3 regions of the Paenibacillus sepulcri genome follow, and region 2 is predicted to be linked to each of the others. Evidence: a T-box and tRNA genes for the amino acid it is inferred to sense, from the RefSeq annotation. Region 2 holds a T-box; the other regions hold tRNA genes.
What was found. A T-box is a leader RNA that pairs with one kind of tRNA and senses whether it is charged. The one in region 2 lies ahead of argS (arginine--tRNA ligase), so its partner is inferred to be a tRNA-Arg.

Region 1 (6,081 bases), 3.1 Mb from region 2:
TGCTTCTGTTATACCCAAAATGTCATCGACCATATTTTGGTCCACCGTCATCATAACCATCATCGTTTTATTGATCGGCTCCATCGTATCGCTGGCGATCAGCCGGATCTTCACCAAGCCGATACGCAGGCTGATGTCGGCCACGGAGAAGGTGGCGGCCGGAGACTTGAGCGAGCAGATTATACTGAAGCGTGAGGATGAGATGGGCAAGCTGTCCCAGTCGTTCGGACAGATGAGCCAGAACCTGCAGGAGTTGATCCGCCAGATTCTATCATCATCGGACGAGATCTCGGGAACGACACGCAATTTGCATCAGGCATCGGGAGAGACAAGCCAGAGCGCGCTGCAGGTAGCGGTATCCATGAACAAAATGAGCGAGGGCATCAATGGGATCGTCGAAGGGCTCACGAACAGTTCGGAAGCTGTATCTGAAATTGACGGGGAGCTCTCGGAGGTTACTCAGGATGTGGAGGAGATGCAGTCAATTGCGGTTCTGGTCAGAGAGCAATCCGAAGGCGGGCGGGAATTGGTAGAGAAGACGTTGCATCAGATGGAGGTCATACAGGAGGCGATGCGGCACTCCCTCGAGGCCGCTGAGCTTCTGGGCCATAATTCGCGGGCTATCGGAGATATTGTAACTATTATTTCCAATATTGCCAGCCAAACGAATTTGCTGGCGCTTAACGCATCAATTGAAGCGGCCCGTGTCGGTGAGCAGGGCAAAGGCTTTGCTGTAGTTGCAGGGGAAGTACGGAAGCTCTCCGAGCAATCTTCACAGTCCGCTTTGTCTATATCCGAGCTGGTTTCGGTCACACAGGAAAACAGCCGGCTGGTTATCAACCGTATTGTTGAAGGCAATGAAGCCGTCACGCAGGGACATGCCTGGATTAGCGAGACGCATGCCAATTTCGAAGGTATTTTCAAGGGAGTGGGCCAGTTTTCCACGTGCACCGAGCAGCTGCAGGAGGCTGTTGTCAATGTGGAGCGGTCGTTCGGGCAGATCACCTCGGCCATGCAGCAAATTTCCGGCATTACACAGGAGCAGGCAGCAAGCTCCGAGGAGGTCGCAGCGGCTGCCGAGCAGCAAAGCGCTACGATGCAGGAATTGACCGAATCCATCGGCAGGTGCTCGGATCTGGCGGCAGAGCTTCTGAAATCGGCAAGCCGTTTCAAAGTAAAAGTGCAGTAAGCTTTTTATGAATGTGCTGCATATTGGGTATCGCCCCAAGCAGGGAACCTTTTCCTATTTTTTAGGAGCAGGTTCCCGTTCTTGTATAACGCCCGGGCCCAGGTGCGATACAAACAAGAAACGTCTGGAAAATAGTTTTGTTCGCTTGTACATATCAACCGCTTGGGTATAATGAGGTAATAAGGCGGATACGGGAAAGGAGAGCGAATGGAACTACTGGAATACGTTACAGCCGCTTGGCTCTCCAAGCATCTTGGGACATCCCAACAAAATATATCGCTTGCCGGCAAACGGGCGCTCAATCCGGAGTATAGGGGTGATTTTCTTAAACCGGATGCACTGTTAGATGGTGGCAGGCCAATATGGCTAAAGGATAGAGCGATTGAGTTTATCGCACAGCGGGGTTCAGTAAACTGAGGGACGGTTGATCAAATGAGTGTTTTTTTGTTGTTCATGTTATTTTCCATTATTGAAAGCATCGCATTGTTTTCTATTTCATTCACCCTTTACAGACTTAAATTCACTCAATATCTTTGGCCTTCGCTTATCATGATGATCGTCATTAACCTTGTGAGTTTTTACTTGCGAAAAGAAGTAGCGCTCGCGGATTACGCTCCGGTTGCCATTTTGGTGCTGCTGGTTCTTTTTATGATGGCTGTAGTTAAAATTCCTGCATTCTGGGCTTTAATTGTATCTTTGACAGGCTTATGTTTTTTTGCATTGCTGCAGACAGGCTTGATAATGCAGTTATCCTTTGGATACCTATCCGTTCAGGAAATTAATTCTCATGCCTGGAAAGGGTATCTGCTGCAGACATTGACGGGTCTTATCGGGTATCTGATTAGCGGTTTTTTATATAAAAGAGGAATAGGGTTCTCATTTGAATTCGAAAAACCAATTTATAAGTTGGTAACTTTGCTGGTAATGATTATAATGATATTAATCGCACTGGCATTCGGAGCTGTGCTGTTTATTGGGAATCTATACATAGCCACAATAATCTACTTTATCGGACTGGCTTTTCTGCTCTATTTTGCACTGAAGAAGGAGACAGAAGATGCAAACATTGGCCTTTAGATTGGCTGCCGGCTTAAAGCGGAGGGCCCCTGACCATCCAAGCTCTGTCGAAGAATTGCAATTTTCCATAGAGGCGCTTTTCAATACTTTCGGAACCTTAATTGCTGCATTGATCTTGAGCTTAATGACAGGAAAAACGCAGGAAACGATATACGCCATGCTGGCCTTCGCTGTATTAAGAGCGGTTTCCGGAGGCATTCATCTTAAACATAGCTGGACATGCCTGGTATCGACTTCCATAGCGGCCAATATTGTCGGTTTCTCCTCAATTTCCAACTTGACCGTGTACTGTCTGACTATCGTATGCATACTTCTCGCCATCCTCTACGCGCCATCAAGAATCGAGCAGCAAACCAGGATTCCTTCAAAGTATTTTCCGTTATTAAGGTGGATTTCCGTTCTTATTGTTTGTTCAAATTTTTATTTCCAATCCTCAATTGTTGCCATTTCGTTCCTCATTCAATGCATTCTCTTGATCAAATGGAGAGGAGGTGACACTAAATATGAAAATGAAATCGCTTAAAAGCAAAGTATTCTATTTTGTTTGTACTGCTTTGGCCTCCGCTGCGGTACTGATTGTTTCTACTGCCAGCATCATTTGGGTACATCAGCCAAAAACGCCGGCAAGTCTTCTTAAAAAGCAGAAATAGCCTGGGAGATGTTTGAAATGGATTTATTATCAGTTATAAGAAATAACGATGGCAGCGGCGGGCTGTGCAGCGTAGAGATTAAAGCTGTGGTGTTCCTTGAGTACATCGGGGGCAGTACGCCGCAAATCAAAATTCACACAACAAATGAAGAATTTTATATATGGGGCACTTTAAAAACATGGACAAAGGCCTTGCAGGACAGCGGGTACGACTTCTTTCCGGTGGACCGGAACTTTTCCATTCACATCAGGAATATCAAGAGGCTGGATGATCAGTACAAACGGGCATATTTCGAATATGAATTAGGCAGGGACTCCAAGAGCTGTACGTTGGCTTGGGAGAAATACAAAGCTGTCGAGAAGAAACTCAAACAGATCAATCAACCTTTCGTAGAAACGAAAGCCAGTGATGATTCCCGAATGATTTCCATAAAGATCAAAGAGGCTCTTTCCCGGTCATGAGAAACAGCCTCTTTGATCTTTAATTTGTTTTAGACAGGATGCTTCGAGATCCGATACGGTTTAACACGTTGCAGTTCAGGTTTTGGACCGAAGAGTTAATCATCGTTTTAAAAGACGTAATCTTAATAGCTAAATAGTGAAACAAAAAAACCTCGAATCCCTTGATATGGCTGGGATTCGAGGTTTTTTTCAATTTATTAAAATGATTGTATGTAAACGCGAGTGGCGTCCCAGGAGGGATTCGAACCCCCGACCCACGCCTTAGAAGGGCGTTGCTCTATCCAGCTGAGCTACTGGGACACGTAAGTGATATTATAGCATGCATTTTTTGAAAAGCGCAAGAGGAATTTTAAATATGTTTTTATTGTGACTGACCGTTCAACCAGGCTTCATTTGAACACCGTTTAATTGACTTTTGAACTTTGTTCAAATAGTATGGAGTTATATTTGAACGATTGGTCAATGAAGTCATATAAAGAGATGAGGAGTGGAAGGATGAAAGGAATTATCCGATTTTCAATAAACAACAAATTCGCCATCTGGATCATGACGATTATTGTCACGGTTGGCGGATTGTATGCGGGTCTGAACATGAAGCAGGAGACCATTCCGAACATTAGTGTTCCCATACTGGTGGTCAATACCGTGTTCCCGGGCGCAGCTCCGGAAGAGGTGGCGGACAAGCTGACCATCCCGCTCGAGCAGCGGCTGAAGAACATGAATGGCGTCACCGCATTCACCTCAACTTCATCAGAGAACGTTTCTTCCATCGTTGTGGAGTATGATTACGGCAAGGATATGAAGGAAGCGGAGAGTGAGCTGAAAGCTGTCACCGATGGTTTTGAACTGCCAAGCGGCGCACAGGATACGCAGATATCCAAAATCAGCCTTAATGATTTTCCGATTATGTCTCTGAGTATCTCCAGCGGCAGCGGAATGACGCTTGAAGAGGTCACGAAGCTGGTCGAGGAAGATTTGAAGCCATCACTTGAAGGCATTGACGGAATGGGCGCGGTAGCGATCTCCGGCCAGCAGGTGAAGGAAGTTCAGTTAACCTTTAATAAAGACAAGATGGCCGAGCTTGGCCTCAGTGAAGATACGGTTAAAGGAATAGTACAAGCCTCGGCCGTCAAAGCGCCTCTGGGCCTGTTTGAAATGGACAAGACCGAGAAAGCCATCGTCGTTGATGGCAATGTTACTACCCTTGATCAGTTGAAAAATATTGAGATCCCCGCAATTCCATCCGGTGCAGGCGGAACATCGCAGCAGGGCGCTGCTGGAGGCTCAGGACAGGCAGCAGGTGCTCCCGGAGGAGGGTCAGCAGCCGGCAATGCCGGAACAGGGCAAGGCGCTGTGAATCAGGCTCCCCAAGGTGCACAAGCGCCAACAGAAATCCCGACTGTTAAATTGTCGGAAATTGCCAATATCGAATTGGTCTCCATGCCGGAGTCCATCTCCCGGACGAACGGGGAGCCTTCTATCGGCATCAATATTACAAAATCCTCAGATGCCAATACCGTTGACGTTGTCAATGCGGTGAAGGACGAGACGGCTCAATTCCAGAAAGAGCATGCGGAAATTAAATCGCTTGTGATGCTGGATCAGGGCAAGCCGATTGAGGAATCAGTCAGCACGATGATCGACAAGGCGCTGTTCGGCGCACTGTTTGCAGTTATTGTCATTCTTTTGTTCCTGCGCAATTTCAGAACGACGATTATATCCATTATTTCAATACCGCTGTCACTGGTTATCGCTCTCTTGCTTCTCCAGCAGATGGATATCACCCTTAACATTATGACGCTTGGCGCGATGACGGTCGCGATCGGGAGGGTCGTCGATGACTCGATTGTCGTCATTGAGAACAATTACAGGCGGATGTCTCTGCGTTCCGAGAAGCTCAGAGGCAAGGCGCTGATCACCGAGGCGACCAGAGAGATGTTTATGCCGATTCTCTCGTCGACTTTGGTCACGATTGCCGTATTCCTTCCGCTTGGAACCGTTACAGGACCCATTGGTCAAATCTTTATGCCGTTTGCGCTGACAATGGTGTTTGCGCTGCTTGCTTCACTGCTCGTAGCCATCACAGTCGTGCCGATGATGACCCATTTGATGTTCCGCAAAGGTCTGAAGGAAAGTCAGAAGCATGAGGAACGTCCCGGCGTTATCGCCGTCCGGTATCGTAAAATTCTGGGATGGGCGCTTAATCATAAGCTGATTACCTTCATTGGCGCTATTGTCATACTGGCCGCAAGCTTCTTCCTGGTTCCGAAGATCGGAGTTAGCTTCCTTCCGGAAGAGCCGGAGAAATATGCCATGGTGACATATTCGCCAGGACCGGGAAAAACCCTGGCCGACGTCGAGCAGACCTCGCTTGATGCGGAGAAGCTGATCATGGAACGCGCAGGTGTAACTAATCTGCAGTATTCGGTCGGCGGACAGAGCCCGTTCGGCGCATCATCAGGCAAAAGCGCATTGTTCTATGTCCAGTATGAGAGTGATGTGAAGGACTTCAACGCTGAAAAAGATAAGCTGGTCGAAGCCCTTAAAACGGTGGAACCGTCAGGCAATTGGGGACAGATGAATCTCGGAGGCGGCGGTCTTGGCGGCAGTCAGTTGAGCTTGTCCGTATACGGTGACAGTTTTGATGCTATTAAACCGGTCGTTACGCAAATCGAGGATCTGATGAAGAAGGACAGCTCCTTTG
Region 2 (6,081 bases):
TCCCGTGTGACCCGGTAGCCGGCGAAATTCAGCAGATTACAAAGCACATCGCCCACAGCGGCGCCGCGGGCATGGCCCAGATGCAGGCTGCCCGTCGGATTGGCGCTGACAAACTCGACCTGGACGGATTGTCCGCCTCCCGCATTCACACGGCCATATTCCTGGCCTTGGCCCAGCACCTGACTGATCACCGGATAGAGATAGCTCTTGTCGATCCGGAAGTTAATAAAGCCCGGTCCGGCAATCTCCGCGGACTGTATGGATGCCTTGCTTTTATCCAGATGGGCGAGTATGGCTTCCGCAATTTGGCGCGGATTCTTCTTGGCCAGCTTGCTGAGCAGCATGGCGGCATTGGTCGCCAAATCGCCATGCGACTTATCCTTGGGCACTTCCAGCACGAAGGAGGGAAGCTCCTCGCGTGCCGCCAGCCCAGCGGCTACCACCGCATCCGCTATCGCTTCTTTAACAAGTATATCCAGTACATCAATCGCATTTGCTTCCATTAAAAAATCCAGCTCCTCTTCATCATTCGCATTACCAAACAGGCAAACTTCTATTCTTCCGTCAGGAGGGAAGCATGCCCGTCTTCCAGCTCTTCCGCACGCAGCCGGATGACAAACAACCCGGACGGCTGCTCGTCTACCCACAGTCTGTAATGCCATTCCAGCAGCATCGGCAGCGTCGGCGCCAGCGGTTCATCCGCAGGCTCCGCCTGGGCCATATCTCCGCACTGCATCCACAGCAGCGTAGTATCCGTCTCCAGCTGGAAACGGATATGCGTCGAGGCGTAATGCCCCAAGCGGCGCGCTCCGGCCGCAAAGGACTGGTCCGATTCCACATCCCCGTGACGCTTGACGCTGAGCTCGCCTTCGCGCCAGCGAACGACCGTCCGCACCTGGCCATTCTCATCGGATTCGTCGTAACGGACATAGACGGTGCGGTCTTTGCGGAACCATTCGCCGATGAAAGCATGCTTTTGCTGTTCTCCGTCGAGCTCGCTCGTTAGTTTGATTCGCACTTTCGCTCTGCCTGTCATCGTCGTTAGTCTCCTGTCCTGCTTCTTATGATACCTACTATATACAGGAGCAACAAGGATTTCAATGCCGCCGGAAGCAGCGGCTAAATCTGGCGGGGCGACTGGAGACCCAGCACAGTCAGCCCGCTGCGGATGACCTTGGCGCAGGCAGCCACAAGCACAAGCTTCGCCCGTGTCGCTTCCGGCGTTTCCGATAGAATCCGTTCCTGATGATAGAATCGGTTGAAGTCCTTGGCAGCGTCGAGCAAATATCTGGCCAAGATGGAAGGCTCATTCGCCTTGACCGTCTCGCGGATGGCAACCGGATAGGCGGTTAAGGTTTTGAGACAGGTCCATGCGGCGGGAAGGGATAAGAAGCTTCCCTCTTTTTGCAGAGCGCCATCCCTAACTGCCTGCATCGCTTCATCGATAGTCAAGCCGCCTTTGTCCAGCAGCTTATACGCCCTTGCAGCGGTATATTGCAAATAAGGCCCCGTCTCCCCCTCAAAGCGAAGCGCTTCGTCCAGCGAGAAATTCACTTCCAGCTGCCTACCGTGCTTCAAATCGCCGAAGATAATGGCGCCGATGCCGACAGCCTCGGCAATCTCCCGCCTGCCGGCAAGCTCCGGATTCTTCTCGGCGATGAGCGCTTCCGCTTTGGCGACCGCTTCATCGAGCACCGTGTCAAGAAAGACCACCTGCCCTTTGCGTGTGGACATCTTGCGGCCTTCGAACTTCATTAATCCGAAGGCGACATGCTCGCAGCGATCCACGCCGTCCATTCCCATCCGCTGCAGAACGGCAAACACCTGCTGGAAGTGAAGCTTCTGTTCTGAACCAACCACATAAAGAAGGCGGTCGGCTCCCATCTCACGCTTCCGGTACAGTGCGGTGGCCAAATCGCGCGTCGGGTAAATCGTCGAGCCGTCGGATTTCAAAATGAGGCAGGGCGGCATACCCTCTTCATCCAGCCGCACCACCTGAGCGCCGTCGCTCTCCTCAAGAAGCCCCTGTTCAGTGAGCTGACTCACAACCGCCGCCATTTTATCATTATAGAAGCTCTCTCCCAGCGTATGGTCAAAGGCAACTCCAAGACGCGCATACATCCGGTCGAATTCCTTCATGCTGAACGATACAAAAAACGTCCACAACCGCTTTGCTTCCGCATCCCCGTTCTCAAGCTTCCAGAACCAGAGGCGCGCCGCATCCTCGAGCGAATGATCCCTCTCGGCCTCCTCATGAAAAAGCACATAGAGACGCAGGCTCTCGCGGATCGGCTCCCGTTGAAGCGCCGCTTCGTCGCCCCAGCGCGTGTAAGCCTCCATCAGCTTGCCGAACTGCGTTCCCCAATCCCCGATATGGTTGACCGTCATCACCTTATACCCCGACAAACGGTAGAGATTGGCGAGTGCATGGCCGATCATCGTAGAGCGCAGATGCGCCACTCCAAACGGCTTGGCGATATTGGGCGAGGACAGGTCAATGACGACCCGCTGCCCCTCTCCTTCCGAAGACTTGGCAAAATCCCCGTCCAGTATGGTCTCAAACAGCTCTGGAGCAAAGCGGGCAGGTTCAAAAAACAGATTCAAATAGGGACCTTTGGCTTCTGCGAGCACACCGGCAGACGGGTCCTGGACAAGCGGCGCAAGCTCCCCGGCGATGGCTGCAGGCGGACGCTTCCATTGGCGGGACAGCAGGTAGCAGGGGAACGCCACATCACCAAGCGCCGGATTCGGGGGAAGCTCCAACACAGCGGCAATCTCCGCCTGCGAAAGCCCGGTATGAGGCTGCAGGCGCTCTGCCACCCATTTCAGCAAAAGATTCATCTTATTCTCCTCCTTCGATTTTTAACGGACGCTTATGTTGAAAAAACACAAAAACCCCCGTCTCTGTAAAGAGACGGAGGTCTGGTCCGTGGTACCACTCTTCTGGCTCCCGCCTTGAATAGAAGGGGCCGGCCGATTGGCCGGCTGCCTCTCCTCATTAGCGGGGCCGCTTGAACACGGTAACGGGGTGACCGGATTATCCTACAGCGGCAGGCGCATTCGGACAATCAACTCCCGGGCCCGCTTCCCATGCCTCGCTGCACCGGCTTTCACCGCCCCGGCTCGCTGCTTGCAGCGCGTTGCAAAGTACTGTCCCGTTCATCGCTTGTAAGCTGTTATTTGTTTATTATATGCATCCGAAGAGAAATTGCAAGGGGAAGGCATAACGGCCCATTCATGCGACTTGCTGCCGGCTTCATGAACAGCATATACTAAACTGAACTGAACAACGGGATTTCAATTTTATTTGGAGGACGGCAGGATCAATGAGCAAAGGAACCGCATTATTACGGCAGCGCAATGAAAAACGCACCCTGGCGCTGCTTCGCACCGGGGAACATCACTCCCGGCAGGAGCTGTCCAAGCTGCTCGGCTTAAGCAAAAACACCATTTCGCTCATAATCGACAGCTTCATCAAGCAGGGGATCGTCGAGGAAAAAGGACTGGACGAGCAAAGCGGCGCAGGGCGGCCAAGAATTCAGCTGCAGCTGATTCCGGCTTTTCATACCGCAATCGGAATTTCCATTGGCCATTCAAGCTGCCAGTTTGTCGTCACCGACTACCGCTCCACCATTCTGGAGAGCGGTGAATGGACGATCCCATCGATGCAGGCGGACCCTTTTATCGGGCAGCTGATCCGCTTGTGCGGCGGGCTTCTCGACAAATACCCTCAGACACTCGGCATCGGTGCGGCGATACCTGCGCTGGTCGATCCCCACTTGGGCCTTGTGCACTTCTCGTCCCATCTGGACTGGCGGGACGTCCCTCTCAAGGAGCGGCTGGATGAGGGCCTCCCGGTGAAAACCATCGTCATGAACAATGTCAAAGCGTCTGCGCTGGCGGCTTCGTCTGCTGTCCCCTTGCCCCCGGGAGGCTCCGGCAATCTCTTCTATCTGCGGGTGGATGAAGGAGTAGGAGGAGCCCAGATTATTGACGGCCGCGTCTATGATGGCGCAAGCTTCACTGCGGGTGAAATCGGTCATCTGTGCGTGCAGATGGACGGACCCCTGTGTGCCTGCGGACAGCGGGGATGCCTGGAGACGCTCGTCAGCATGCCTGCGGTGAGAGAGCAGCTGCGCGCCAGCTGCCCCTCGGCGAACCCGGAAGAAAGTCTGCTGTCACTGGTGACCAGACTTCAGCATGAAGCATGCGTCCTGAATCTGCTGCGTGCATCCGGTGAACATATCGGCTTCGCGCTGGCCCAAATCGTGAATCTGATGAACCCGCAGAACATCATCATCGACAGTCCTTTTGCCACACTCGCCCCCTTCAAGCTGGCGGTCCAGCAGACCATGCAGCGAAGAGCGCTGCGAATTCCGCTCGCAAAGACGAGCCTGCAGTTCATCCGTAATGAGTTCTCTGCAAGCATTGGCGCCGCATATGCGGTCGTGCTGGATTTCGAGAAGGAGTAAACGGGTCAAGTTGTTCAGGTGCTTCACTATTTTTTAATTGGAAAGAAGGTCGCTTGCCATGTTGACCAGCGGAGCTGCAGAAAATCCGTTCTCCTCCACTACGGGAGTCGTCGTTGCCGTCATCGATTCCGGGATTGATCCGGATCGGCTGCAGCATGGTACCGCCATGCTGCCCGGAGTCAACCTCAGCGGCGACGGCGACGGCGGGGACACCCGCGATTATGCCGGACACGGTACCGCCGTAGCGGCGACGATTGCCCGGATTGCCCCTGGCTCCCGGCTTCTGCCGGTGAAATTGATGAACCGGCGCGGCGTATTACGCGATACGGCCATGATTGAATCGGCCCTGGCGTGGATCATAGAGCACAGGGAAGAGCTCGGCATCGGCGTCGTCTGCGCCGCCTTCGCCGATTCGAGTCACCGCACCTCGGATGAGCCGCTGCGCGGATCGACGCTGCAGCGGCAGGTTGCCGCTTTGCGCGAAGCGGGCATCCCTACGGTAACCGCCGCAGGCAACTGGTACCCGGAGCACCGCGGCCGCAGCCTTCACGGCATGGCGTGGCCTGCCATTCTCCGTGAAACTGTCAGTGCAGGCGCGCTCGACAACGGGGAAGAAGGCGTCCGGCTCGCAAACACGAGCCAGCGCCTTCATCAAAGTCTTCATACAGGCTGCAGCACAACCTTGTTTACCTGGCCCGGAGATCCGGGAGAGACAAGCGGCGCCGCCGCGGTTGTCTCCGGATGCTTTGCCGCATTGCGGCAAGCCGATCCGGATGCTTCGGTCGATGCGCTGGTCGGGCGGCTGCTCCGCTTCGGCCGGGAAGCCGCCGACGAGAACGGCCTTCTCTGGCCTGTTATCGATCCGGGCGAGCTGTTCCTGGATTAATTGGTCAGGAGCTGCTGCTTCTGGGCTGTAATCGGCACGCGGATCAGATTAAGCACGAATGAGAGGCCCTTGCCGCCCTCGCCCGCTGCGAGCAGGATCGCCTTCGTTTCTTCGTCGTCGTCCAGATTGGCGGACGATACGAGCGCCGCTCCCAGGTGATCGAACAAGCTTTGGATCCATGCCAGCGATTCCGTCGACTTCTCATCGCCCGCGGAAGATGAGCTTGATTTGCTGTCATCATCGATAACCTTTCCGAACACGGCCGTGCGCATTATGAAGTGGATGACTTTGCCGACGACCTCGATGCCGGAGCCGACTTTTTGCAGCTTTTTGCGATCAGGAGCCTCTTTCTTATTTCCCGCAACGAGGAGCGCAACCGTCTTGACCGACAGGATGCCCGTAATAGCCAGCATCGTCCATTCCATGGCCTCAACCTCCTCGCCTTTGTTCACATGCATGCCCAACGCTTCCGTTGCCAGACCCAGCACGCCCAATCCTGCGCCAAGCCACAGCTGCCAAGCTTCAGCCGGCTTCGAACTGCCTCCTTCGCTTACAACATTGCCCTGCACGTATAACTGATATCCCGTAAGAATCATGCTCATGAATGAGCCTACAAGTCCACCCGCCCACGAAAATTTGCGCAGCCCGTCAACCCCCGACTGAACGGTTACATTCCCGAACGAAAGCGGAATGACATCGCCTTTCTTGAAAGGCGCCTCTCCC
Region 3 (6,081 bases), 110 kb from region 2:
CTGCGCGCTGGTCATTTTCGGGATTTCACCGACGGGCTCTTTGCCAAATAATAACGGATTGAAGCCGCTGATCTCCAGAATAATCAGATTATTAGTCATGGTTTGGGATAATACGGAAGTGGGACTGTTAATTTCCCCATAGCCCTCCGTTTGATTATTTTGAATATAGCTGCCAATGATAGATTCCTGATCGTTCAGCATATAGAATCCCCACTTGCCGGGATAGGCCATAGTCGTTGAAGCTGTATTTATTTCGATGGGTCCGGACCAGAAATAATAACCCAATCTCTGCAGCGCTTCACTTGAATGATTGGTAAGTCCCTGCTTTAGCAGCTGCTCGGGCTTCCCCAGGCTTTTCATATTAAGTCCGCTTAACTGCGAATCGGAAGATTGCTTGATGATATATTCTCCATCTATGGGTACAATGAGCGAGAGCTGGGTCACACCCAGCTGACTGGCCAGCTGTCCCAGCTGTTCACTGGTAACGGGATTTGCGCTGTCTTGCAGCCGCTTGGCTGTTTCCGCTGAAGCCATCTTCAGTTTTTCGTCGAATACCGATTGCAATAATTCATACTCTCTGGTGTGCTGGGCTACGGAGGCGGCGATTTGCTCGCTGATATGGGTCATATTTGATTCAACCTCAGCCTTTATGTTGACTCTGGTCGAATATTCGTTCAAAATCACATTAACAATCAGCAGCAAAAATACGATGAACGAAATCATGAACGATAGCTTCGTTTTTACCGACAACTAACGACACACCCTTTTGCACGCTTGTGGACATCTACTTGGATCATAACATATTTGTCATAAAATGAAAGTAACTGCAGCCATGATTACAGACTAGAAATGGGTCAAAAAAGTGACTATTCACATAGTTATCCACAATTTTATCCCCAAATCCACAAATTAATTTCGGCAATGTGTATAAATCTGTGCATAACGGATGAGTTATACACAATTCTATGCACATGCTGTTAACAACGAATATCTGTTCGTGGCACAATATGTCGAGTAGATGAAGGAGACGTTCTATGGATAACTTTTATTTTCAGGACAAAGACCGGCAATGGATGCAGGAAGCAATTGAAGAAGCATTGAAAGCCGAACGGCTCGGGGAGGTTCCCATCGGGGCGGTAATCGTACATGGCGATGAAGTCATCGGTAGAGGACATAATTTACGTGAGACCTCTATGGACCCCACCGCGCATGCCGAAATCATTGCCATACGTGAGGCCAGCCGCAAGCTTGGCGCCTGGCGTCTGCTGGATTGCACCCTGTATGTCACCCTGGAGCCTTGTCCGATGTGTGCGGGAGCCCTTATCCAAAGTCGTGTAAAAAAAGTCGTGTACGGCACAGCAGACCCTAAAGCAGGTTGTGCGGGTACATTAATGAATTTATTGCAGGAACCGCGGTTCAATCATGAGACCCAGCTTGTCAGCGGACTATTGCAGGAAGAATGCTCAGCTTTGCTCACGCAATTTTTTCGTCGATTAAGAGGGCGGTTGTAGATGATGATTTGCTATGATAAAGGAGTAGGATGCCTCTGCCGGTTTAACTCTCTTTTCTGAATATATTGTAGGGTGACAATAAGCTGATCGGCTGCTTCACTGATAGCAAGAACTTCTGGGTCGGTTAAACTTCCGCGCGTCTCCGCAGCCTCCAAAAGTCTGATGCGAAGAACGTGCAACTCGTCGAGCAGCTTTTTTTTGTCGTTCATGACTCCTTGCTAATCGCTCCTATCACCTCTTGGGTTACAAACAGTAACAAGTTAATTATACCCCTATCGATTACAGGATTTTGTAAAAACATGTCGAGGATTCGACAGTATTTTAGGGAATATTTCGACATAAAACAACAGGAACCCGCTTCTTTCGATGAAAATCGTTTGATTGTCAGGATTATTTGTGGAGGATCATGAAATTCTAGTACCTTGTTCTTACTCCAACCGTTTACCGCTGTTTAACTGTTTCCCCGCATTTGCTTCTCACTGTTCCTCGTTAAGGCTTGCACGGCCTAAAGGAAACGTGATATTATAAATGTTGCCGCGCGCCCGTAGCTCAGCAGGATAGAGCGACAGTTTCCTAAACTGCAGGTCGTACGTTCGAATCGTATCGGGCGCGCCATTTTACCAGAAGCCTTCTTGCCTTGCCTCGATCTCTGCCATCGAAGCAGGGCAATTATTTTTTCAGGATATCTCTAAATATATGCCCAAAAAGGGAGAGTACAACCTTTATGCCGGATGAAAACAGCCGCTTGTGGGAAGAACTTCTGGCTTCTGCCCGCTTCCAGGTGTGGACCGCAGAATATACCAAAGTACAGCGTTCCTGGCAGGAATTCGATCATGTTCCCACCTTTAACCGTTTTTATTTGATCCAGGAGGGTGTAGGTCTCATTCGTATCGAGGACGAGGAGTATTATCCCGTCAAGGGACAGGTGGTACTGATGCCTGCAGGCGTACGCCAAAGCTATTCCACCATCAGCGATGAAACCTACGGAAAGTACTGGTGTCATTTCACCGCGACTTTGGGAGATTTGAGATTGTTCGATATTATGGAAACTCCATATATTCTCACTGTCGACGACGAAGAACGCTGGAAGCATTGGATCTTTCTTTTCGCCTCGCTGAAGCAATATATCCAGCGTGATACGATCGCCGCGAGCTTTCGTGTCAATTCGCTGATTATGGAGATCATGGCTTGCTTCATCGAGCAAATCGGGGAAATCAAGCTCAATCGGAGCTCTGCTGTCGTTGATAAAATCCATACCGCGATCTCTTACATGGAGCAGCGGTTTGAAGAACAGCTGACAATCGACGAATTGGCCAAGCTGGTTCATTACCATCCTAATTATTTCATCCAGGTATTTAAACAGTTCACCGGGAGTTCTCCCATTCAATATCTCAACGCCATGCGTGTCGACAAAGCCAAACAATGGCTGTCTACCACGGACATGCCTGTCTCCGAAGTGGCAGAGCGTGTAGGGATGACCTTATTTTATTTCTCCCGACTGTTTAAGGAGCATAGCGGCTTCACACCCTCCGGCTACCGCCAAATCAGCAAACAATAAGCAGGGTACGGTTCCATAACTCGTCTAAATAATAAAGAAGTGCGTTCTTGAGCTCCGGGCTCGAAGAATGCACTTTTTAAATTATTGCATGGCAATGCGCAAAATCAACTCAAAGTCCCTTCGTGGAATCCGGCAGCTCTTCTATGCCAGACATATCGCCCAATCCTTGCGGGACCAGCAGTTCCTGAAGCTGTTCCACAGGAATCGCATCTGTCGGGATTCCGTACTCGAATGTCACGTCCTTGTTGATATCCGCATACGTCATAAACATATGAGCCGCGAGCTTGGTTGTATCGGCTTCATCAATAAAATCCATGTTCATCGTCATATCCTGATACGTCAGATAATCGTCTTTGATACCGCTCGTCAACGTGAATTCATTGACCTTAAGGGATTTCTTGACCTCAGCGATCGCATCCTTCACTTCGCCTTCTTCCTTGCCTTCCAATTCCGCTTTAGCCCGCTCCAGATCTTCCTTGCTGGTCTGGAGTGTTTTCATATACGCTTCATTGTTAAGAATAAGATCGATGATCTGGGGTGCAACTTTTTCAATTACAGTGGTGATCGCTGTCTCAAAGTTTTGCGGATTAATCGAAAAGCGGACAAATTGGTCAGCTTTATAGTCCTCCGGCAGCCACTTGATATCTCCGGCTTTGGGCTCACTGAAATAGGTCTTTTCATCAAAATTATCAAGGGTTGTTTTCATCATGTCTTGACTCATTTTTTGTATGGTTGCCGCATCCGGCATGGCAGCTCCGCCCTGCTCTTCAGCGAGCTTCTTCACATCAATCTCGACAAATTTCCCGGCGATCGTTTCGGGAATGGGGAAGCCCGGGATAGTTGGCACTTTAACCCATACCTTTTCATCCGTCACGATAATCGGAATTTTCATATTGAATTTCATATCTTCACTGCCAAGCGCCATATCCAGTGTGAACTCAGCATGCTGCGGGTCCGTCTGAATGACACCATTCATATTGATCGTAGCGCCTTTAAGAAAATTAACGACTCCAGATGCCACGGCAGCATTTGTATTGTCCATTGCGGCACTGTCCGGAAGCGTAACGTTGTCAATGCCAAAGGTTCCTTTGAAGCTCATGGATTTGGCTTCCTGCATGTTGGTTAATGCCGATGTAACAGCTTCTTTAGGCGGCTTCCCCTTGCTGCAGCCTGCCACGGCAACCATCATGACAGCCAGTAAAACAATAAATCCGGTTTTGATTCTCTTCATCTCGGATTTCCCCTCCATTTTCTAACGCAACTCTCATTCTAAACCATAATTGCCAGTTCGAAAAGACTATTGTCTGTTTTTCAGACATATAAAAAAAGCCCCTGCTTCCCGGTTAATTAACCGGAAAAAAAGGGCTATAATCAATATTTACCAAATCTTTAGCTTATCAGCCTTGAGGATTGTGATGACGGGTATGATTGAGCTGTTTCACCTTCTTGGATCCAGATAATGGCTCTTGTTGATTGTGAGTTTTTGGCTTCTCCTGATGGTCATAAGGATTAGGGACCGGAGTACTGTCTGGCTTGCTCATCGCTTTGCCCTCCTTTCTTGCTGGTTTTTAGCTGCGCGGATGCTTCAAATCGGTCGGCTCATCATGATTGAGCGCATCCTGATGGCGGCGATCGTTCTTGTCCTGCTGAAGCTGCTGGGCATGATGGCTGTTAACGGGATTGATATCAAGCGCCTCTACAACGTTGCTCAAGTTTTTATCGGCGCTGCCTTTATTTTTAGTCATAGCGGTGTAGCCTCCCCTTCAGATGGCTGGCAATCGTCTATCTATGCATTCGTCAGTACATGAAGCGCCTGGGCGCATTCATGTATATGACGGGTGTAATCTTCTACAAGCTGCTGGATGATCGGCGTTCTCTCGTCAACCGAGCGGCCGTCTTTTTCCACATCGATCAATGTGACCTTGATTTCACGGCTGTCCACATAGGTCGCTTTAAAGTCAAAGCTGTACATTTGATGGCCTGCGGTATCCAACGTAATACGCAGTGTCTGTTCATCAGCCTCATCTGCCAAAACAGACACACGATCCGACTCATTCACATACTCCGGAAGCGTGCGCTGCCAGGCATCAACCAACTGCTGCTGATCCATCTGAAGCTCGTCTTGTTTACTCATCCCTTACCACCTCCATGCGGATAATATGCCGACATGGGGCGGTTTTTATGCAGTCCCTCCGGTGTAGATGCGGACACAAAGAAGAAAGCGAAACCCGCTATTTTCTTATGAAATTTGGCATATCAGCAGAGAAAGCAAAAAACGCCCGGGCAAAATGCCCGGGCGTTGGTTTCTTATAGTTGGCGGAGAGGGTGGGATTCGAACCCACGTGGACTTGCGCCCTAACGGTTTTCAAGACCGCCCCGTTATGACCGCTTCGGTACCTCTCCAGATAAGATGTGGCTTTAGGCCACAAGATATATTGTACCACAGGCCAAAATGGATATGCAACACCAATTTTGACCTGTGGCAACAGATCAGGTACGTACGCCGATTACCTCTAATCCCCCCATATAAGGACGAAGGATTTGTGGAATGATAATCGAGCCGTCAGCCTGCTGATAATTCTCCAGAATCGCGGCGACCGTTCGGCCGATAGCAAGTCCGGAGCCGTTAAGGGTATGCACAAATTCCGGCTTGCTCTTGGAATCGCGGCGAAAACGGATGTTGGCTCTGCGGGCCTGGAAGTCCTCGAAGTTGGAGCAGGAGGAAATTTCCCGGTATGTACCGCCGCTTGGCAGCCAGACCTCGATATCATAGGTCTTGGCCGACGAGAAGCCCATATCGCCCGTGCAGAGCGTCAGGACTCGATAGGGCAGTTCTAACAGCTGAAGCACAGTCTCTGCGTTTAGAGTCAGCGATTCGAGCTCCGCATGCGACTCCTCCGGCTTGCACAGCTTTACCAGCTCCACCTTGTTGAATTGATGCTGGCGGATAAGTCCGCGGGTATCGCGCCCGGCAGCGCCGGCTTCCGAACGAAAACACGCGCTGTAGGCGAC

Region 1: it encodes a tRNA-Arg, which carries the amino acid that the T-box ahead of argS (arginine--tRNA ligase) is inferred to sense. The anticodon was not compared.
Region 3: it encodes a tRNA-Arg, which carries the amino acid that the T-box ahead of argS (arginine--tRNA ligase) is inferred to sense. The anticodon was not compared.

What each region holds. Positions count from the first base shown of each region.
Region 1 covers NZ_JBHRUP010000001.1:6,916,326-6,922,406, forward strand. Annotated here, with positions in the region: gene ACFOLF_RS30020 (methyl-accepting chemotaxis protein) at 1-1,189, shown strand, start outside; gene ACFOLF_RS30025 (hypothetical protein) at 1,622-2,266, shown strand; gene ACFOLF_RS30030 (accessory gene regulator ArgB-like protein) at 2,247-2,789, shown strand; gene ACFOLF_RS30035 (AgrD family cyclic lactone autoinducer peptide) at 2,770-2,916, shown strand; gene ACFOLF_RS30040 (LytTR family transcriptional regulator DNA-binding domain-containing protein) at 2,925-3,377, shown strand; tRNA gene ACFOLF_RS30045 (tRNA-Arg) at 3,601-3,677, opposite strand; gene ACFOLF_RS30050 (efflux RND transporter permease subunit) at 3,873-6,081, shown strand, end outside.
Region 2 covers NZ_JBHRUP010000001.1:3,823,543-3,829,623, forward strand. Annotated here, with positions in the region: gene argS (arginine--tRNA ligase) at 1-503, opposite strand, end outside; gene ACFOLF_RS16850 (DUF1934 domain-containing protein) at 554-1,036, opposite strand; gene argS (arginine--tRNA ligase) at 1,120-2,841, opposite strand; T-box leader at 2,908-3,172, opposite strand; gene ACFOLF_RS16860 (ROK family protein) at 3,327-4,472, shown strand; gene ACFOLF_RS16865 (S8 family serine peptidase) at 4,531-5,358, shown strand; gene ACFOLF_RS16870 (hypothetical protein) at 5,355-6,081, opposite strand, start outside.
Region 3 covers NZ_JBHRUP010000001.1:3,936,551-3,942,631, forward strand. Annotated here, with positions in the region: gene ACFOLF_RS17380 (ATP-binding protein) at 1-750, opposite strand, end outside; gene tadA (tRNA adenosine(34) deaminase TadA) at 1,035-1,511, shown strand; gene ACFOLF_RS17390 (Spo0E family sporulation regulatory protein-aspartic acid phosphatase) at 1,523-1,720, opposite strand; tRNA gene ACFOLF_RS17395 (tRNA-Arg) at 2,050-2,126, shown strand; gene ACFOLF_RS17400 (AraC family transcriptional regulator) at 2,236-3,069, shown strand; gene ACFOLF_RS17405 (hypothetical protein) at 3,179-4,300, opposite strand; gene ACFOLF_RS17410 (small acid-soluble spore protein P) at 4,467-4,610, opposite strand; gene ACFOLF_RS17415 (hypothetical protein) at 4,638-4,814, opposite strand; gene ACFOLF_RS17420 (hypothetical protein) at 4,856-5,203, opposite strand; tRNA gene ACFOLF_RS17425 (tRNA-Ser) at 5,384-5,472, opposite strand; gene serS (serine--tRNA ligase) at 5,560-6,081, opposite strand, start outside.